4 regions of the Solwaraspora sp. WMMA2065 genome follow, and region 3 is predicted to be linked to each of the others. Evidence: riboswitches for the same ligand, from Rfam matches in the RefSeq annotation. Region 3 holds a riboswitch; each other region holds the start of a gene.
The links. Region 3 has a riboswitch for cyclic di-AMP ahead of O7610_RS30430 (C40 family peptidase). Riboswitches for the same ligand answer to the same signal wherever they lie in the genome.
Positions count from the first base shown of each region.

Region 1: another riboswitch for cyclic di-AMP. It lies ahead of O7610_RS18845 (coiled-coil domain-containing protein); the one in region 3 lies ahead of O7610_RS30430 (C40 family peptidase).
Region 2: another riboswitch for cyclic di-AMP. It lies ahead of O7610_RS22450 (C40 family peptidase); the one in region 3 lies ahead of O7610_RS30430 (C40 family peptidase).
Region 4: another riboswitch for cyclic di-AMP. It lies ahead of O7610_RS12390 (coiled-coil domain-containing protein); the one in region 3 lies ahead of O7610_RS30430 (C40 family peptidase).

Region 1 is NZ_CP128361.1:4,128,446-4,133,685, reverse strand. It holds gene O7610_RS18850 (glycoside hydrolase family 65 protein) at 1-224, shown strand, start outside; gene O7610_RS18845 (coiled-coil domain-containing protein) at 304-1,320, opposite strand; cyclic di-AMP (ydaO/yuaA leader) riboswitch at 1,323-1,459, opposite strand; gene O7610_RS18840 (potassium channel family protein) at 1,717-2,394, shown strand; gene O7610_RS30920 (fibronectin type III domain-containing protein) at 3,078-3,686, shown strand; gene O7610_RS18830 (winged helix-turn-helix domain-containing protein) at 3,697-4,365, shown strand; gene O7610_RS18825 (sensor histidine kinase) at 4,394-5,240, shown strand, end outside.
Region 2 is NZ_CP128361.1:4,924,532-4,929,771, reverse strand. It holds gene O7610_RS22470 (glycosyltransferase family 2 protein) at 1-546, shown strand, start outside; tRNA gene O7610_RS22465 (tRNA-Gly) at 889-962, opposite strand; gene O7610_RS22460 (pyridoxamine 5'-phosphate oxidase family protein) at 1,109-1,621, opposite strand; gene dcd (dCTP deaminase) at 1,749-2,327, shown strand; gene O7610_RS22450 (C40 family peptidase) at 2,488-3,426, opposite strand; cyclic di-AMP (ydaO/yuaA leader) riboswitch at 3,525-3,668, opposite strand; gene O7610_RS22445 (C40 family peptidase) at 3,926-4,969, opposite strand.
Region 3 is NZ_CP128361.1:6,728,132-6,733,371, reverse strand. It holds gene O7610_RS30440 (helix-turn-helix domain-containing protein) at 1-799, shown strand, start outside; gene O7610_RS30435 (DUF6232 family protein) at 847-1,281, opposite strand; cyclic di-AMP (ydaO/yuaA leader) riboswitch at 1,851-1,988, shown strand; gene O7610_RS30430 (C40 family peptidase) at 1,999-2,958, shown strand; gene O7610_RS30425 (sigma-70 family RNA polymerase sigma factor) at 3,083-4,075, opposite strand; gene O7610_RS30420 (dTMP kinase) at 4,494-5,177, opposite strand.
Region 4 is NZ_CP128361.1:2,746,195-2,751,434, reverse strand. It holds gene O7610_RS12395 (glycosyl hydrolase) at 1-493, opposite strand, end outside; gene O7610_RS12390 (coiled-coil domain-containing protein) at 899-1,999, opposite strand; cyclic di-AMP (ydaO/yuaA leader) riboswitch at 2,067-2,197, opposite strand; gene O7610_RS12385 (cation diffusion facilitator family transporter) at 2,366-3,274, opposite strand; gene O7610_RS12380 (HelD family protein) at 3,320-5,240, opposite strand, start outside.

The sequences.
Region 1 (5,240 bases), 2.6 Mb from region 3:
GGGGCCTACGGCTGCGGGTGGCTGTCCAGCACGACGAGGTGACCTACTCGCTGCGCGATGTCGATCAGAACGCCACCGTGGACCTGACCCATCACGGCGAACCGATCACGGTGGCTGCGGACAAGCCGGTCATCCGGGCGATCCCGCCGGCCGGCCCGGTCAGTCCGCCGCCGCAGCAGCCGACCGGCCGCTCACCGGTACGCCGGTCGGCGCGTACCGACTGACAACCTACGTCTCGTGCTGACGACCTGCGTCTCGTGCGGTGCCGGGGCCGGCCCCGGCACCGCACGAGGTGAGGTCAGGTCACAGCAGGGACAGATGTACGTGGTTGGTGTGGTCGCTGTTCGGGTCGCCGCCGGCACCGCTGTACGAACTCCAGCCGGTCGTCGGTGACCAGAACTGCCGGTACCAGATGACGTACAGGATGCCGAGCTTGTCGGCGTTGCGGACCAGGAAGGCGGTCAGGTTGTTGCCGTACAGCCGGTCGTCGCCGAAGGCGTCGCCGCCGAACCCCTGCTGCTGAGCGGAGAAGTCGCAGGCCCGTCCCTTGGGGTGCTCGAACGGTCCGCCGGGGCGGAAGCAGGAGACGAAGCGGGTGAAGCCGGCCTTCTTCGCCTCGTTCAGCGCGTGCATGGTGCGCGGCGTGATGCAGCCGCTCGTGGTGGGGTCGTCCAGGCTGCACGACTGGGACGGCCAGGAACCGTCCGAGTTACGCGGAGCCTGGGCGGCGACCGGCGAGGTGGCCGAGACAAACCCGTTGGTGGCGACCGCGCCGACCAGTTGCAGGGCCTTTTCGGCCTCTTTCTTCTGGCGGGACATCGCCTCGAGTTGCTGTTCCTCGCGGGCCACCTCGGCGTCGATCGCGGCGACCGCCCGAGCGGCCTGTTCGCGGGCCTCGTTGAGCTCCCGGATCCGCTTGTTGTCGTGCATGGCGATCATGTCCAGGCCTTCGGCGCGTTCCAGCAACGTGTCCGGATCGGCACTGTTGAGCAGGACCATCACCGGGGTGATCCGACCGAGACGGTACGAGTTGGAGGCGACCTGGCCGATCTGCGGGGTCAGCGCCGCTATCCGCTCCTCGACTTTTTCCAACTCGAGGTTGAGCTTCAACTGGCGTTTGCGGGACTCGTCGACCGCGGCTTTGGCTTCGACGAAGCCCCGGCCGGTCGATTCGAGCACCTCACTGAGCAATGGCGGGGCGCCTTCGTCGTCCGGATCCTGAGCGGCGGCCGGCGACGCTACGACGAAGCCGGCGAGCAGGGCGGCGACGGCGGCGAGGGCCGCGGCCGTCGGAATCCGCCGGCGGAGGGGTGCGGTCATCCTGTTCCTTTCCTTGGCCGCCGACCGAGTTAGCTGACGGGTTCGGGACGGAACGATCCCTACCGCTGGCGCGGATTCACCCCGGTGGAAACGTGGTTCCCCGGCTCACCCCGGAGGGGTGATTGGGCGGCGGTCACCGCCGGCGCCGGTGGGCGCCGCCTGGCGGAGACCGCGGGCAAGCTTACCGGATCGGTCACCGGCATCAACACCTCGACAATCCTGACTGAGCTGGAATAATCCGTTACCAGACAACGACTTTCGGTGATGTCCACTGTCTGCGTTTGTCGGTGTACGACAAGTCGTGGGACGGGCCGGATATCGCTGCGTCGAGGTTAGCGGCTGACTACAGTGCGTATGAGGAAAAGCGGCAAAGTCCTAGCCTCGGACGGATCCTCGGTGAGAGATGACGATTCCCCGGTCGGGCCGCCGGACGCCGACAGCGTGGCGGTGATCGGCCTCGGGCGGTTCGGTGGTCAGGTCGCCCAGTCCCTGCTCCGCCTCGGCCATCACGTGCTGGGCATCGACGAGCACCCCAAACGGGTGCACCGCTGGTCCGAGCGGCTGCCGAGGGTGGTCGAGGCGGACTCGACCGACGACCAGGCGTTGCGCCAGTGCGGCGTCGCCGACTACCCCCGCGCGGTGGTCGGTATCGGCTCGGACGTCGAGGCCAGCATCCTCACCGTGGTGGCGCTGACCGAGCTGGGTGTCCCGGAGATCTGGGCGAAGGCGATCACCGCCAAGCACGGCCGGATCCTCGCCTCGGTCGGTGCGCACCATGTGATTTTTCCGGAGGCGACGATGGGTGACCGGGTGGCCCACCTGCTGGCCAGCCGGATGCTCGACTTCATCGAGTTCGACGACGGGTTCGCCATCGCCAAGGTCTGCGCCCCGCCGGACGCCACCGGTCGGACGTTGGCCGAGTCCCGGCTACGCCAGCGGTACGGCATCACGGTGGTCGGGATCAAGGAGCGGGACCGGCAGCTGCGGTACGCGGAACCTGAGACGTTGATCCCGCCGGACGCGCTGCTGATCGTCGCCGGGGTGACCGCGGCGGTCCAGCAGTTCGGCCGGTGAACATGGGCGTGACCGCCTCATCACACCTTCATTTCGTGAGCTGATCAGCCGCTGCACTTTCGCAAACTCGTGACTCAGGCTACAGTCCCTGCATGGGAGCGCTTCCATCGATGGATGTGCCCCTGCTGAGGTAGTCGACGCGTGGCGCGGCGATGGCGACATCACCGTGTCAACCGCACAGCTCCCGAGGCTGGCGGCGGGCCAAGCCCGGACACCGCCGCCAGCCCGCGCACCACCTGTCGAGAGGAGGTGGAACCAGAGCCACTCGCGTGGCCCGGCTCCCGCGCGTCACGCACGACCTGGACGCCAAACCGCTCGTGCGTGTTTTGCAACTGAATGGTGGGGACGGGGGTTGCCCTCCCCGTCCCCACGCTAGTCCCCGATTGTTACGGCGGAGAATCGCCGACAAGTCGGGACCGCGACGTCGGTCCGTCCGAGAGTGCTGTCCAGCCTGCCGATGCATCGGCAGGCTTCGTTGTGTGTGTGGGCCTCGGAGCGGCGGCTGAGCTGCCGTGCTCGGTCTGCGGCGACGGTCGGACGCAAGCTCGCTCCACCGGCACCGGAGGTTCGATGCTCGTCGATGAGTAGTGGGCAAGCTCACAGTCGGTCGATCCGCTGGTCCGTCCCGGCGTCCGCACCGAAAGCGAGATGCCCATGCCGCAACCGCCACACCACTGCCGCCGGTGGATCCGGCGCGATCCCGACCACCCCCGGCACCCCGACCGTCGCCGGCCAGCCCGAGCCTGCGCCTGACCATGCCGCCCGGCGACGACCAACCACCCACCGCGCCAAGCGCGCTGACCGCCACCACGATCGGCACCGACTCGGTCACCCTGCGGTGGCAGCCGTCCGCCGACAACGTCTACGTCGCCTGGTACGAGGTGCTGCGGGTCAACCCCGACGGCTCCACCACCCCGGTGGCGACCGCCCCGCAACACCCGCCGACCGGACCGACCGCCCGGGTCGGCGCACTGCAACCGCAGACCGCGTACACCTTCGTGGTGCGGGCCCACGACGACGCTGGCAACACCTCACCACCGACCGAGCCACTGACCGTGCGGACCCAGCCACCTGTGGGGCGCCGAACCGGTCGACCTGGTCCCGCCGGACATCACCGTCGCCAACACGACGTGGAACAGCCGGATCCCGGCCGGCGGCAGCGCACAGCTCGGTTTCGTGGTCAGGTACTCGGCGAGCAACCCGCCGCCGACGACCTTCCTGCTCAACGGCGAGCGCTGCGCGTCCTCGGGTTGACCCTCGTCGAAGACGCGCTGGTGACGGCGGCTTGCTAGCCTCGCCCGCATGCGGGTGCTGGTGGTCGAGGACGACCCCGAGGTACGCAGCGCCGTCGTCACCGCGCTGCGCTCCGGCGGATTCGCCGTCGACCAGGCGGCCGACTGGAGCCAGGCCGACCTGAGCATGAGCATCAACGACTACGACTGCCTGGTGCTCGACCGGATCCTTCCGGAAGGCGACTCACTGCACCAGCTCAGCCATCGACGCCGGTCCGGGCTCACCACACCGGCTCTGGTGCTCACCGCGCTGGACAGCGCCGGGGACCGGATCGCCGGCTTCCAGGCCGGTGTCGACGACTACGTGGTGAAGCCCTTCGTCACGGCCGAACTCGTCCTGCGGGTCCGGGCGCTCTGCCGACGCCGCGGCGCCACCACCCCGCCGCTGCTGCGGGTGGCGGATCTGGAGGTCGACGCCGCCCGTCGGGAGGTGCGCCGGGCCGGCGTCCTGCTGACGCTCACCCGCAAGGAGTTCGCCGTACTGGAGATGCTGCTGGTCCGGCGTCCGGCGGTGGTCAGCCGAAGCGACCTGTTCGAACACTGTTGGGACGAGCTCGCCGACCCCAGCTCGAACGTGGTGGACGCAGTGGTCGCCCAGCTGCGCCGCAAGCTCGGCGAGCCGCAGTTGATTCACACCGTACGCGGGGTCGGCTACCGGGTCGGCGGGGCGCCGTCGTGACCGCCGGCCGAACTGGCGGGGCGCCGCCGTGAACCGCCGCGACCGGCGGGGTGGCAAGCCGCTGCAGACCGCCGACCGGCTGCGCAACCTGCGGATCCGGATCACGCTGCTGGTGATGGCGATCAACGTGGTCGGCCTGGCCGGAATGGGCGCCGTCGCGCTGCTGGTCGACGGGCGGCAGCGGGACGAGGTGGTCGCCGCCGAGCTGCGGCGTACCGCCAGCACCGCCGCCGCCCTGCTCTACTACGAGTCCGGGGCGCTGCAGCTCGACAAACTGTTCGACAACGCGGTCGCCAACGGCACCACCGCCGTCTACGTGTACGAGGCCGGTCGGGCCGACCTCAGCCTGGTCTTCGCGTACCCGGCCCGGCTGCCGGTCGTCCCGCCGGACAACCTGCTGGCACCGGCCCGGACGGTCTGGACCTCCGGCACCGAGCTCGCCGGCGGAGTCGGCGACACCGCCGGTACCCCCACCCCGCTGCTCGCCGTACCGTTCCAGCACGCCGTCACCGGGGCGGTGGCCGGCGCCGTCGTCGTGCTCGGCGACACCGGGCCGGCCGAGACCGCCAACCAGCGGCTGGCCCTGGCCCTGGTCGCCGGCGGCGTCAGCTTCACCGCGCTGGCCGGCGCCGGCGGTTACCTGCTCGCCCGCCGCGGCACCGAGCCCATCGCCGACGCCCTCAACCAGCAGGAACGGTTCGTTGCCGACGCCGCGCACGAGCTGCGCACCCCGTTGACCGTGATCCGTGCCGTCTCCGAGACCGCGCTGGCCGAGCCGCAGCGCCGCCCGGCGGCGCTGCGCCAGGTGGTGCGCTCCGCCGACCGGCTCGCCGACTCGGTCTCCGTCCTGCTCACCCGGGCCCAGCTCGTCGCCG
Region 2 (5,240 bases), 1.8 Mb from region 3:
ATGGCGCTGTCCCGCGCAGACGGGCCGCTGGTCAAGGTGCTCGATGCCGACGACAGGCTGACCTCCGACGCGCTGGCCCGCGACATCGCGGTCCTCACCGCCGACCCGACGGTCGGCTGGACCACCGCGGCGGCGCTCGATCTGCTGAGCGACCACCGCACGGTACGGATGGCCACCGATCCACCGGGCGGCCGGTTGCCCGCCGGTACGGTCCACCGGTGCTGGCAGGAGGACGCCTACCGGCTGCCGGTGCACCCGGCGACGCTGTGCATCCGTACGGACCTGCTGCTGGCCCTGGGCGGCTGGCTGGCGCTGCCCGCCTCCGAGGACACCGGGCTGCTCCTCGCCGCGAGCACGGTCAGCGACGGTCACTTCATCGACGAGCCGGGGTTGCTATACCGGAAGTGGCCCGGGCAGGTGACCAACCAGCAGGCCCACTGGTCCCCGACGGAACGGGCCGACCGGATCCAGGTGATCGAAAGCCGGGTCGCCGCGCTGGCGCTGCTGGGTATCGGCCCGACGTCGTCCACACCGCAAGGTCGGTGACGATGCGCGGCGGTCGTTGCACGCAGTGCAACCCCATCGGGCCAGGGTCGCCTGTTCGGCCTGATGCCAGAGGTGCATCAGGATGCACCTGCGGCATCACGTGTGCGGAGGCATCTTGGGTCCCCGGGCGGGCAGCTCTGGCAGCCAGCCGACAGACCAAGGACGGTACGGCGCTCACGTCGCAGCTGGAGAGCGAACTGGTCGCAGAAGCCGAGCGCGGGTACGACCCCGAACACCTGATCAGCGTCCGGGTTGACGACCGGAATCTAGGAATTGATCAAAAGGTGGCAGAGCTGACCAACCGCAGCCCAGGACCGACGTCCTGAGCGGGTCTTCCGCATGTGGAGCGGGTGACGGGAATCGAACCCGCACTGTCAGCTTGGGAAGCTGATGTTCTGCCATTGAACTACACCCGCGAGCGGCCCCACTCTACCCGGTCCGCCCGGTCGCTGCGCAACAGGCCCGGCCGCCAACCGAGCACAGCATGGGGTACGGCTCGGCGCCCGTCGACCGACCGTCAACGGGTAGGGCGTCAACGCGTCGGCCGGTGCCACGCGGCGGGTCAGCAGGCGACCGGGGTCGGCACCGGGTGGGAAACGCTGCCGCTGGTCGGGTCGAGCCAGACCTGGACGGCTGGTTGCCGTGGCGCCGCCGCGTAGTGGCCGGTGCCGCCAGCGCGTTGCGCCACCATCGCCACGTCGACGGTGAACTCGAACAGCCGCCAGTCGACGTGCGGCACGGCCCCGAGATCGCTGGCGAGCCGACCCACCTTGGCCGGATCGGTGACCGGATGCGCCCGACCTGCCAGGTACGCCTCGTCGTCTCTCTCCTCCGGCGGGAACGAGTGCAGCGCGTACCGACCGTCCCGCTCCAGGTCACGCCGCTTCGGCGAGTCGATGATGAAGCAGAACAGCCCACTGTCGGTGATCACCGGGGAGACCGGGTGCACCCGGGGACCACCGTCGGCTCGGACGGTGGCGAGGTAGCCGAGGCCGGGACCGTACTGCTGCATGAGGAGTCGGATCGCCGTGGCCAGGCGGGGCTCGTCGGCTGCGAACTCGGACCAGGTTGCCATGCGGTGATTCTATCGAACATGTGTACGAAGAGATAGTGGGATCGCCCGGCCACGCCGATCCGGGTACGTTCCGGCCAGGACACCGGCCGCACGGTCACACCGGCCGCACGGTCGCTATCGTGTGACGATGCTCCTCTCCGACCGGGACATCGTCGCGGAGACCAAGTCCGGCGGCCTCTCCCTCGAGCCGTTCGAATCCTCGCTCATCCAGCCGTCGAGCATCGATGTCCGGCTCGACCGGTATTTCCGGGTCTTCAACAACCACCTGTACACCCACATCGACCCGGCCACCCGGCAGGACGATCTGACGTCCCAGGTCGAGGTGCCCAGCGGCGACCCGTTCGTCCTGCACCCCGGTGAGTTCGTCCTTGCCTCCACGCTCGAGGTCGTCTCGCTCGGCGACGGCCTGGCCGCCCGGCTGGAGGGCAAGTCGAGCCTGGGTCGGCTGGGCCTGTTGACCCACTCCACCGCCGGCTTCATCGACCCCGGCTTCTCCGGCCACGTGACGCTGGAGTTGTCCAACGTGGCGAACCTGCCGATCAAGCTCTGGCCCGGGATGAGGATCGGGCAGTTGTGCATCTTCCGGCTCTCGTCGCCGTCCGAGCATCCGTACGGGTCGGCGGTCTACGGATCCCGGTACCAGGGGCAGCGTGGGCCCACTCCGAGCCGGTCCTGGCAGCGGTGGCGCACCTGGCCGACCAGCTGAACCGGCTGGGCTGTCGGAGAGCCGACCCATTGGCGGCGGGCAGGCGAAAGGCGCCCTCCCAAGCCGGGGGGAGACATGGGAGGGCGCCTTTCCGGTGGCCGGTGCTGCCGCTTGACGGGGGGATCAGCGACACGCGCCAGGCCATGGGGAGGAGTGAGGTCTAGCCGGGCCTGCCGTAACTGTGCACACTCGAACCGATCTTGCGCATCTGCACCGGTTCGCCCGCCTGGGAGGCGTGCACGATCCAGCCGTTACCCACGTACATGCCGACGTGGGAGAGCCCGCTGTAGTAGAAGATGAGGTCGCCGGGGCGCAGCTGGTCCCGGCTCACATTGGCGGTCACCTGACGCTGCCGGGCCGCGTTGTGTGGCAGTGAGACACCGGCCTGCCCCCAGGCGGCCAGGGTGAGACCGGAGCAGTCGTAGCTGCCCGGTCCTGCCGAACCCCACACGTACGGCTTGCCGATCTGCGCGCAGGCGAAGGTGACGGCCTTGCCGGCCGCACCGCCGGGGTAGGTCGCCGGGCAGGGCGCGGGACGCAGCGAGCCGAGGGTGTTGGTCGAGCCGTACGCCTCCAGGCGCAGGTCCTGCAACCGGTCGACCTCGGCGTCGATCTCCTTGGCCTTCGCCGCCAGCTGGGCCTCGGTACTGGTCAGCTCGACGATCAACTCGTCGAGCGGGGCCTTCTTCGCGGCGTACTCGTTCCTGAGGTCGACGACGGCCTGCACGTCACGGGCCTGCCGGCGGGCGAACTGGTCCAGCAGCTCGAGCTGGTCGGCGAGGTGGGTCGGCTTGCCGTTGGTGAGAATCGCGTTGAAGACCGACGGGCTACCACCCTTGTACGACCGCGCGGCGAACTCGCTGACCCGGTCCATCGCCAGGTCGATCTGGATCTGCAGCGGCTTGATCTTCTTCTGCAGTTCGTCCGCCTGCTTCTTCTTGGCGGCGAGATCCTGCCGTACGGCGTTGTGCCGTTCGATCGTCGGTTCGAGCTCGGCCCAGACCTCGTCAATCTGCGACTCGATTTCGGCGACGGTCGGCTGCGCCTGCGCCGGCGCTCCGACCAGCAGCAGACCGACGCCGGTGGTGGCGGCGATCAACGCGGTGAGTATTCGTCGAGGGTCGTGCGGCGTTCTTCGCCGATGGTCGCGGCTGGACCACCGGAGGTATCGCCGAGGGGCGCTCGTAGCCACCGGACTCCTTCTCCCCAGACCGCCTACCGGGTTAGCTGACGGGTTCGGGCGGAAAGGAGACGCCCTACCGCAGGTGGTCTGCGGATTCACCCCGGGAGTGCCGTGGGTCCCCGGCTCGCCGTCAGGCGGCGATTAGGTGGTGTCAGGTCGAGGTCAACCCGGTTGGTTGACGTCCTCCCGACTCGACGATCCCCAAGGTTAGAGAGCAGCGTTCTCGCTACGCAAGCGAGAACACAGACTATCTCATTGAGTACGCGGACGATTGCGCATCGTGCATAGGCTGCCATCGTTCAAGCGTTCGAATTTTGCTGGGCGGACCGGCCCGTTCAGACCGGTCCGACCGTACGTTCGGCTGGCCAAAGCACGTCACTCAGATTGCCCTGGCGAGCGGGCTGACCTGCTGCGATCAGCCGACCCGCTTGAATCCGGCGAGCGGCATGTTGTCGATGTTCTCCATCTGCACGGGTTGACCTGCGCGTGGAGCGTGCACCATCAGGCCATTACCGATGTAGATCCCCACGTGATGCAGATCACTAAAGAAGAACACGAGATCCCCTGGTCTGGCGTTGGCGCGACTGACCGAACTGCCCTGATTCCACTGAGTTCCGGTGTAATGCGTGAGACTGACACCGGCACTTGCCCAGGCATACTGGGTCAGGCCGGAACAGTCGAACGCGTTCGGCCCGGTGGCACCCCAGACGTACGGCTTGCCGAGTTGTGCACACGCGGTGCGTACCGCGGTCCCGGCGGCTCCACCGACCGACACCGCCGGACACGGGCCGGAGGCACCAGATCCGCCGGTGTAGCCGGTGGACTGGTACGCGGCGTTTCGCGCCCGTTCCAGGCGCTTGATCTCGGCGTCAATGGTCTTGCGCTGCTCGGCGAGCGTCTTGTCCTGTGCCTGCTGCTTCGTGATCAACTCGTCCAGCGTCTGCCGTTCGGCGAGATAGCGGTCGCGGGTCTCCAGAACGGCGGTGATCTTTTCTTGCCGACGCTTGGAGATCCGGTCCAGCACCACGAGCTGATCCGCCAGGCTGGTCGGTGATCCGGTCCGGAGGAGTGCGTTCAGCTCGCTCGACGGCCCGGTCCGGTAATAGCGGTTGGCCACCTCACCGATCTCGTCCGCCGCCAGGTTGGCCTGCAGCGACAGCGGGCGGATCTTCTCGTCGAGCGCAGCCGCCTTCTTCTCGTTGGCCTTGAGCTCGCTGTGCACCTTGTTGTACTGCTCGATGACCGGTTCCAGTTTCAGCCACTGGGCGTCCAACTCGGCTTCGATCTCAGCGAGCGTCGGCTCGGCGTGAGCCGGAACAGCCGGGAAGACCAGTGCGGTTACGGTAAGCAACAGCGCAAACGCGATACGCTGAAGAACTCGTACACGCGGATGCTCTCCGCGTCGATATGGGGACCCACTGTGACGATGGATGTGCGAGTTTGCGAGCGCACGTGCCATTGGCAGCGACTCCTTCAATGGTCGATCGCTGGGGCCTCACGGGCGGGGGTACGGAGGCCGACATCCGCAGCGGTCGGTGCATCACCTTATTGGAAAGCGCGGCGTTCGTTCAAGACCGCCTGCCGTCTCTGCTTCATTGCAAGCAGCTGCTCGTCGCCGCCTGCAGCCGCTGCTTCTCTCGCAGCTACCGTTTCTCCTGCAGGCACCGGGCTGGGCGGTTAGCGTGTTGACTTCCTCCCCGCCCTGGAGGAACGGGGATTCCCTGGGTCGC
Region 3 (5,240 bases):
GACCCAGGACTACGTCGCCGCTCAAATGGACTGGTCGCTGTCGAAGCTGATCCGGATCGAGTCGGGGTCGGTCAGCATCTCGACCAACGACGTCAAGGCCCTGCTGGACCTGTACGGCGTACGCGACCAGCAGCAGGTGCAGGATCTCGTCGAGTTGGCCCGGGCGGCACGACGGCGCGCCTGGTGGAGCGGATACAAGGACCGGGTGCCGGCCGCCTACGCGGCCTACATCGGTCTGGAGGCGGAGGCGTCGGCACTGCGCTACTTCCAGCCGATCAGCTTCCCCGGCCTGCTGCAGACCGAGGAGTACGCCCGCGCGGTGATCCCGGCCGACGGCCCGCACCACGTACCGGCAGCCGAGATCGAAGGACGGGTGCAGATCCGACTGGCCCGCCAGCACGAGGTGCTGTTCGGCGCGGACCCGCCGCAGATCGAGGTGATCATCGACGAGGCGGCGCTGCGCCGGATGACCGGCGGCCCGCGGGTGCTGCGCGAGCAGCTCCAGCACGTGGCGAAGATGTCCGCGGCGCCCCACATCACGGTCCGGGTGCTGCCGTTCACCGCCGGGAGCAACACGGTGCTCGGTCCGTTCGTCATCCTGCACTTCGCCGACCAGGCCGACGCCGATGTGGTGTACGTGGAGAGCGCTCTGGTCGAGGAGGTCATCGACCGGGCCGACGAGGTCCGGCCGTACCAGCATGTGTTCGACCGGCTACGGGCGGAATCCCTGTCGCCGGCCGACTCGGTGGCGATGCTGCACGACCTCGCCCGTCGACTGGACGGGCCGGATGCGGGCTGACCGACGTTGACCAGCCCGCCGACGACCGCCACGGCGGCCGGGCCCGCTCACCGCTGGTCGGGCATCCACGGCTCGATGGTGACCGGCTCGGACAGACCGGCCAGCCGGGACATCTCCCGGGCCCGCATCAACGCCCGGCTCACCTGGCCGTACTGGCGTTCGTCGTCGGTGCTGAACAGCAGCACCAGCAGTCCCTGGTGGCGGCCCCATAGTTCGTACGCCCGCGGCCGCAACCGGTCGCCGAGCCAGGCGACCGCCACCGGCACGAACGCAGCCGCCAGCATGGCGAGGTAGGCACCCGCGCTGACCTCATCCAACCCGCGGGTGTAGCCGACGGTCACCGCGACCGCCGTCAGGGTCACGGCGGTCACCACGATCACCCGGCCGGTGAGACGGTCGCGGGCACCTCGTGCGGTCCGGAGTTCGGTGAGGTCGCGGACGGCGAACCGCCGGCCGGCCACGACGAACCATTCACCGGTCACGCAGATACCGGGCTGCCGGTAGAAGGCCCGTCCGACACTGGGGCCGGACGGGGCGGGTACCGGGGAACCGCGTCGGGGTGGGGTCTGGCGAGTAGCACGCATAGCTGCCTCCGAAGGGCTCGTGCGGCGCTGACCTTGCGGGTCCATTGTGCAAACAGCAAGCTACTCGATGGAAGGTAGTCATTCTGCCACCTAGCAGAATGACGTACGGCAGGCCGCTTCCTGGATGACGAATCAGACCTTCCATCCCCATTTATCCGTATAGCACAATGACAACAACCGCGTAGACCGACTAATGACGCATTATTCGCAGTTGATCAACCGCCCGCCAATGACGACGCACCGCAGTCGACCGATTACACGAAGGCAGGGAGATGTTGCCCAGAGCAGCCAGCCGTCACATCCAGTAACTGTCACCGGGCCCCAGTCAGTTCCATGCCGCGGATCACGATCGCAGCACTTTCCGGGTCGCAACCCTTGCGGCTAAGTTGGACCGGCTGGTCCGGTCGCCAGTCACCGGGAAGCGGTGATGCCGGTCCAGTGCCGCCGAATCGCCGTAGCGAGATTACCTGGCGTTACAGCCAGTGATTCCACGGTCGCGATCCGGGGACCCACCGGCACCTGGGGTGAATCCGCGGTCCACCGCGGTAGGGCGAACTTCCCGCCCGAATCCGTCAGCTAACCCGGTAGGCGGCCAGGAAGAAGGGTTCTGCGTTCTTGTCAACAGCGCGGATTCTGCTGCGCACCCTGATGCTGACCGGCGTAAGCCTCGGCCTGGTGGTACCGGCGACCGCCGCGACCGCCCAGCCGACGGTCAGCGAACTCACGCAGCAGATCGACAAGGAATCCGAAGAGCTGGCCAAGGTCGTCGAGTCGTACAACCGGCTCAGGGAGGAGGCCAAGGCCACCCGGACGGCGGCCGAGGACATCGACGCCAAGCTCGGCCCGCTGCAGGCCGAACTCGCGGCAGCGCAGACCGAGGTCGGTCAGATCGCGGTCAACGCGTACAAGACCGGCGGGTTGAGCACCGCGACCGCCCTGCTCGACGGCACCTCCGGCAGCTTCATCCACCGGCTCGGCACCCTGGACCACCTGGCCCGGGACCGGCAGCAGCGGCTCAGCGAGTTCACCAGCACCCAACTGACCTACCTGGCCGAGCAGGAGAAGCTGCAGGCAGCCCTGAAGAAGCAGGACGCCCAGGTCAAGGAGCTCGCCGACCGCAAGAAGAGCATCGAAGCGGACATCGACGAGCTGATGGACAAGCGGGAACGGGCGTACGGTGCCGCGAGCGAGACCGGCTCGTCGTACACCGGGACCGTACCGTCGGTGTCCGGTGCCGCCGGCTCGGTCGTCGAGTTCGCCTACGGAGCCATCGGCAAGCCGTACGTCTGGGCCGCCAGCGGCCCGAACGGCTACGACTGCTCAGGCCTGACGCTCGCCGCCTGGCGTACCGCCGGCAAGAGCCTGCCGCACAACGCGGCGATGCAGTGGGACGTGGTCGCGAAGATCAACCGTGGCGCACTGCAGCCCGGTGACCTGGTGTTCTACAACGGTCTCGCCCACGTCGGCCTGTACGTCGGCGGTGGACAGGTGATCCACGCTCCCACCTTCGGCCGCACCGTCGAGCTGGCCAGCGTGGACATGATGCCACCGTACGGCTACGGCCGGGTCCGCTGACCCGGTCGCTCGCCCCGACGAACTGCCGACGGCCCGGCATCCGCTAGCGCGGATGCCGGGCCGTCGGCAGTTCGTCGGTAGTCTGTCGGTTCGTCGGCGGGTCAGGTCGCCTGCGGTCAGTTCGTCAGGCGGCCTGCAGCCCTTCTGCCCGGGCCAGCTCCCGCAGCCGGCCCAGTGCCTGGATCTCCAGCTGACGGATGCGCTCCCGGGACAGCGAGAAGCGCGACGCGACCTCGGTCAGCGAGTGCTCCCGCCCGTCCTCCAGGCCGTACCGGGCCCGCATGATGCCGGCGGACCGGTCGTCCAGGTGGTTGAGCAGACCCTCGATCCGCTGCCGCTCCAGCCCGGTCAGCACGATGTCCTCCGGCGACGGGGCGTCGCTGTCGGCCACCAGGTCGCCCAGGTTGGTGTCGCCGTCGTCGCCGACCGGGGTGTCCAACGACACCGTGTCCTGCGACCACCGCACCAGCTCGTGCACCCGTTCGACCGGCACGCCGAGCGAGGCGGCGATCTGCTCCGGCTCGGGGTCCGAACCGAGCTCGCGGGTCAACTGGCGGGCGACGTTGCGCATCCGGTTGACGTCCTCGACAAGGTGCACCGGAAGCCGTACGGTCCGCTCCTGCTGGGCGATCGCCCGGCTGATGGCCTGCCGGATCCACCAGGTCGCGTAGGTGGAGAACTTGAAACCACGCTCGTAGTCGAACTTCTCCACCGCGCGGACCAGACCGGTGTTGCCCTCCTGGATCAGGTCCAGCATCGGCATCCCGGACCGGACGTAGCGGCGGGCGATCGACACCACCAGACGCAGGTTGGCCCGGATGAACAGGTCCTTCGCCCGCTCGCCCTCGACGACCAGCCGCTCCAACTCCTCGCGGCTCACCCCGGCCCGCGGCACACCCTGCTCCAGCAGGTGTTCCGCGTACAGGCCGGCCTCGATCGCCTTGGAGAGGTCGACTTCCCGGGCCGCGTCGAGAAGCGGCGTGCGGGAGATCTCATGCAGGTAGACGCCAACGAGGTCCCGCTCCTCGGCGACCTCGTCGGTCCGCAAAGCCATCGTCTTCTCCACGTTGCTCACGGTCCCCTCGTTAACCCCACGTCGTGCCCTGTCACCTGCGATGCGCATCTCCATCAGCCTCTCCCCCGTCACGTCTGCCTCCGATCCGGCGAACCTGATGTGGCAGGCCCCGCCGTATGGCGCCGACACCTACACAACAGATGAGACGCGTCAGGGATTCCGTCTCGTGAGTCGAAGCTGACACGATTGCCTGAATAATTGCTGTGAACGGGATTGGCGTTTCCTGCCAGGCTCCTCGATCGCCGCGCCGCGTCGGGCCGGCCGACGGCCCGATTCATTGAGGTCGGCGGGGTGTGGCAGGCTTCCAGCACACCACGACACCTGGCAAGGCGCAGCGATTCCCGTCACTACCCCTCCTGCGATCCTCGTCACTGCCCGCCGGCCGGTTGGTCCTGGCCAGGAGTACGGCCCGAGCGGGTTGCACGGTTCATCACCGCCCGGGCAGGCACCGACGATCGGGTCACGACGCGCGCGAATCGTCCTGATCCGGCCACCACGACGCGCCGGCCGGCCGCCCGTCGGTCAGCCGCCCGTCGGTCAGCCGCTGCCGGATCTTTGCAGCGACCTGGGCGGCCGGGCCCCGGGCGTCGATCACCACGAACCCGGCGGCCTCCGGCAGCGACCCGTAGGCCGCCGCGCTGGTCGCCAGGAACTCCAGCGACTCGTGGTCGGTGCCCCGAGCGTCGATCCGACGGGCCGCTTCGGCGGGCGGCAGCCAGAGCAGGAACGTCACGTCCGGTCGGGGAAACACCCGGTACGCCAGCCGGGCGAGCCGTTCCCAGCGGCCGGCGCCGTGGGTGCGGATGCTGGCGTACTGGCATACCGCGTACCGGTCCATCACCGCGATCACTCGACGCGAGCCGAGCACCGACCGGGCGATCGCGAGCCAGCGCAGCAACGCCTCCAGGAACATCAGCCCGCCACGGCCGACCATCCGCCGGGCATCCGGGCGGCCGATCCGGACCGCGAACCGGTCGAGCCAGCGTCGACCGCCGGCGTTGCGCCAGTACCGGGCGGGCCGGCCGGCGGCGGTCAGCGCCTCGGCCAGCAGGTGCGCCTGAGTGGTCTTGCCGACCCCGTCGATGCCCACCAACGCGATCCGTCGCAGCCCGTCCGGCGGCGACCAGGCCGGATCGGCGTCCACTGTGCTCCCTGCGGGGTCCGGTGGCGGGCATGGCGGCACGGCTGACGACGTGGACTGTACGGG
Region 4 (5,240 bases), 2.8 Mb from region 3:
TCCAGCCGTCGACCTTGACGTCCGGGGCGTTGAGCCCGGCGACGCCGAGGGTGAACTCTCGCGTGTACGGGTAGTGGTACTCGCCGACGCCGGTCGACGTACCGGAGATCGCCGCCTCGGTGGTGTAGGAGACGCCGAGCCCGCCAGCGGTCGGCTGGAACGACATCGGGTGGGCGTGCAGCGGGTCGGAGTAGGCGCAGTTGTACCGCTTGAACAGCAGCGACGACCACCAGTCGTTGGTCGGCACCGCCCCGGCCGGGGCGGTGCCCGTGACGTACTGCCGGGGGTTGGCGGAGATGTTTCCGCAGGCGGTCGGGGCGGCGGCGCCCGCCGGGCGGGTGGTGGTGTAGCTGCCGGCGCCGACGGTGGCGGCGTCGGCGGTGCGCAGTACGCCGAAGATCAGTCCGGTCGCGGCCAGCGCTGTCACGGTGGTGGCTGCCAGGATCCGGCGCGGCGTACGACCTGTTCGCGCGCCACGGATCGACAGGTTCATGGTGCCTCCGGGTCGGGTCGGGCGCGGTCCACGATCGCGAAAATTCGCGCCCGTCAACGAGTTATTGCCAGGAGGTCATCAGAGATGCGGGCTTCTGTCAATATCCCGACATGAAGTTTCGTGTATTCGGTACGGGGTCGTGGTGGTCTGTTGACAGCCGCGCCGGTGCTGCTGTAAACCTCTCGGTGAGAGCGCTCTCTCTCCTCATGGGCTGCATGTGCTCTGCGTGAGCCGAGTGCGACTGCATGGCGGTAGAGCGCTCTCGCGTGGTCGCCGGTGACCGTCGGCAAATATGCCGATCGGTCTGCCGCTGTTGCGCAAATGACTCCGTACGCTGATTCCGCCGCGAAAAGAAAACGGGGGCGGACGGCCACCGACGTGGCCGTCCGCCCCCGATCGCGGACGTCAGTACACCGACAGGTGTACGTGGTTGGTGTGGTCGCTGGACGGGTCGCCACCCGCACCGCTGTACGTCTTCCAGCCGCTGCTGGGCAGCCAGATCCGCTTGTACCAGATCACGTAGAGCACACCGAGCCGGTCGGCGTTGTTGATGTAGTAGTTCGCCAGGTTGTCGCCGTAGCTCTTGTCACCGCCGGTTGCCACTCCACCGAAGCCGTTGGGCTGGGCGGCGAAGTCACACGCCCGGCCCTTGGGGTGCTCGCCGGAGCTGCCGTTGCGGAAGCAGGACACGTAGCGGGTGAAGCCGGCAGCCTTCGCCTGGTTCAGGGCGTGCAGCGTACGGGGTGTGATGCAGCCGGAGGTGGTGGGGTCGTCGACGTTGCATGACTCGGCCGGCCAGGAGCCGTTCGCGTTGCGTGGTGCCGGAGTCGCCGACGCGCTGGATGACCCGGATCCCGACGACCCGGTGCCGGAGGATCCGGACCCCGACGACCCGGAGCCGGAGGATCCGCTGGCGGCGGCCTGCTCGGCCTCCTCCGCCGCCTGCTGCCTCGCCTGTTCCTCCGCCTGTTCCTCCGCCTGCTTCTCGGCGGCGACCGCGACGGCCAGGGCCCGCTCCGCCTGGTTCCGGCGCTGGTCCATGATGGTGACCTGCTTCTGCTGCTCCCGAATCTCATGCTCGATCGCAGCCTTGGACCTGGTTACCTGGTCACGGGTGCGGTACAGCTCGCGGAGCTGCTTCTCCTCGTTGGCGGTCACCGCGCTCAGCGCCGCCGCCCGGTCGACGAACCCTTCCGGTGAGGTGCTGTTGAGCAACGCGGAGACCGGGCCGAGCCTGCCGTTGCGGTACGCGCGGTCGACGATGTGTCCGACGTTCCTGTTCCGTTGCTCCAGCTCAGCACCGACCGTGGTGAGCTGCTCGGACAGCTTCTTCTGCCGGCCCTTCGAGTGGTTGAGCGCCGCCTTGGCGTCGATCCAGCCCTTGGAGGCCGCATCGAGCTCCTTGCGCAGGCTGTCGGTGCCTCCCTCGTTGTCGACCCGGTCGGGCCGGTTGGCGGGCAGGGCGGCTCCGGCCGGCGAGCCGATCGGGGTGCCGGTGACGGCCATCAGGGCGGCGGTCAACGCCGCCAATAACGCGAATCGGGTTTTTCTGTGGACTGTGCGCGACACTGTGCATTCCTTCCGTCAGCCGCCGACCGGGTTAGCTGACGGGTTCGGGACGGAAGATCCCTACCGCGTGACGCGGATGCACCCCAGGTACGTGGTTCCCCGGCTCGCCGTACGGCGATTAGGCGACGGCCTCCGCGGGCGCCGGAGGGGCGCCGCCCGAGCGGAGACCGGGGCCGAGACTACCGGTTCCTCGGGCTGCCGTCCCGGCATCGATAGGTCTGTTATATCCAGAAAAATCAGAAATATACGTAGATCGTAGTTGTCAACGTCGCGGTAAGGTCACGAAACTTAAGCATCTGCTAATCACCAGTCAGCCGGTCCGCAGGAGTCGGCGGGGGCCAGCGGCTCGATCTGCAGCGTCGCGTGCTCGATACCGAACTCGTCGTGCAGGGCCGCCCGGGCGTCCCGCAGTACCGTGCCGATCTCGGCTGACGGGGTCACGGCCAGGTGTGCCGAGGCCACCTCCATGCCCGGGGTGAGCGTCCAGACATGCAGGTCGTGCACGTCGCAGACGCCCGGCACAGCGGCCAGCCGGCTGCGAACCCGGTCGACCTCGACATGCTCCGGCGCCGCCTGCACCAGGATGCGCAGCGCGGCCCGCGCCAACCGCCAGGTACGCGGCAGGATGAACGCCCCGACACCGACGGCGACCAGCGGGTCCACGTACCACCAGCCGGTGGTGGCGATCACCGTGGCGGCCACCAGCACCCCCACCGAGCCGAGCAGGTCACCGAGCACCTCCAGGTAGGCGCCCCGTACGTTGAGGCTCTCCCTGGCCCCCTGGCGCAGCAGGGCGAAGGCGACGATGTTGGCGAGCAGTCCGGCGATCGCCACCACCAGCATCGGGCCGACCATCACCGGCTCCGGATCGGCGAACCGGCGAGCCGCCTCCACCAGAACGTAGAGTGCGACCCCGGCGAGCAGTACGGCGTTCGCCAGCGCGGCGAGCACCTCGAGGCGGTAGAGGCCGAAGGTGCGCTGCGGCTCCCCGGTCGGTCGTCGGGTCGCGGCGATCGCCGCGAGCGCCATACCGATGCCGAGTACGTCGGTGAACATGTGCCCGGCGTCGGACAGCAGTGCCAGGGAGCCGGTCGCCAGCGCGGTGACGGCCTCGACGACCATGAAGACCGCCAGCAGGGCGAAGGCGGCCCAGAGGCACCCGTAGTGTCGCTGGCCGGTGCTCCCGGCACAGTGATCGTGTCCGACTCCCACGCCTGCCACCCTCCGTTGCCCGGCGTCTCGTCGGCAGACTAATGCTCACATGGCAATATGTGCAATCGACTCCTGGTCGAGGTCGATGGTGACCAGCCGCTGGGTCGCCCGGGAGAGCGCGACGTAGAGCGTGCGCACCCCGGCCTCGGACTCGGCGCGGATCTCCTCGCCGGCCACCAGCACCACCGCGTCGTACTCCATGCCCTTCGCCTGCAGGCTCGACACCACCTGCAGCCGCGAGGTCGCCAACCCGCCGAGCCAGCCGGCGACCTCGTCGCGCCGGGTCACCGGGGCGATGACGCCGACCGTCCCCTCCACCGCCGCCAGCATCTCGGCGGTCGCGGCGCGGACGGCGGCCGGCAGCGCCGCCGCGGAGACCCGGTCCCGGCGCGGTGCCACCCCGGTCGCCCGGACCGCCGTCGGCAACGGGGCGTCCGGGGCGACCTCGCGGATCGCCCCGGCGGCCAGTTCGAAGATCTCCGCTGGGTTGCGGTAGTTCGTGGTCAGCTGGAACTCCCGCTGCGGTCGCCGCCCCAACGCGCGGTCCCGGGCCTGGGCGAGCTCGGCCGGATCCCCGGTCCACGCGGTCTGTGCCGGATCCCCGACCACCGTCCAGGAGGCCAGCCGGCCCCGGCGCCCGACCATCCGCCACTGCATCGGCGACACGTCCTGCGCCTCGTCGACCACCACGTGGGCGTACTCCCGGTAGTCGGCCGGCCGCTCCCGGGCGGTGACGCGGGCTGCCCGCTCCCGGTCGGCGAAGGTCGTCACCTCACGTACCCCGCCGGCCACCCGGAACGGATCCCGGTGCTTGCGGCGGGGCTGCGGCGGCCGGCCGAGCAGTTCGTCCAACTCGTCCAGCAGCGCCACGTCCGCGATCGTCGGTCCGTGGTCCACCAGGTCACCGAAGGCGTCGGACAGCACCGTGATCTCGGCCGGGTCGAGCACGCCTCGCGCGTACCGATGCAGCCGGCCCGGCCGGGCCAGCCAGCCCAGCACATGTCGCGGCAGCAGCCGGGGCCACCAGGCCCGCAGGAAGTCCCGGAAATCGTCCCGGTCCGACAACTCGTCCTCGAACTCGGCCTGGCCGGGCAGCCGGGCCGGGGCCACCAACTGCCGGGCCTGCGCCCACAGCGCCTCGAACAACCCGTCGATACCGGCCCGCCGGACCTCGTTGCGCCGGGCACCCCGGGGCAGCGCCCGGGCCCGGATGCCGTCCAGCTCCGGGCCGCGTAGCCGCAGCAACTGCCCCCGGTAGAGCAGACGTAGCTCGGTCGGCCCGTCCGGTACCGCGTCACGTACCGCCCGTTCCAGCACCCGCCGCATCCGTAGCGACCCCTTCAGCACGGCGACCGCCGCCGGATCCGTCCGGGTCGCCGACACCCCCGGCAGCAGCGACCCCAGCGACCTCAGGGTGGCGCTGTCCTCACCCAGGGCCGGCAGCACCGCGGCGATGTACTCGACGAAGACCCCGGTCGGGCCGACGACCAGGATGCCGCCGCCGGCGAACCGGCTCCGGTCCGAATAGAGCAGGTACGCCGCCCGGTGCAGCGCGACCGCGGTCTTGCCGGTGCCGGGGCCGCCCGAGACGATCGTCACCCCGGTGGCGGGCGACCGGATCGCCTGGTCCTGCTCCTGCTGGATGGTGGCCACGATGTCGCGCATCCCACGTCCCTTGGCCCGGGCCAGGGTGGCCAGCAGCGCACCGTCGCCGACCACCCGCATCCCGGCCGGCGCGGCCGCCGGATCCAGCAGGTCGTCGGAGACGCCGGTGACCCGCTCGCCCCGGGACTGGATGGTGCGCCGCCGCACCACGCCCTGCGGTCGGGCCGGCGTCGCCTGGTAGAACGCGGCGGCGGCCGGGGCGCGCCAGTCGACCAGCAGCGGCTCGGCCCGCTCGCCGCGCACCCCGAGCCGACCCACGTACAGCACCGCGCCGTCGCGTAGATCGAGCCGGCCGAACACC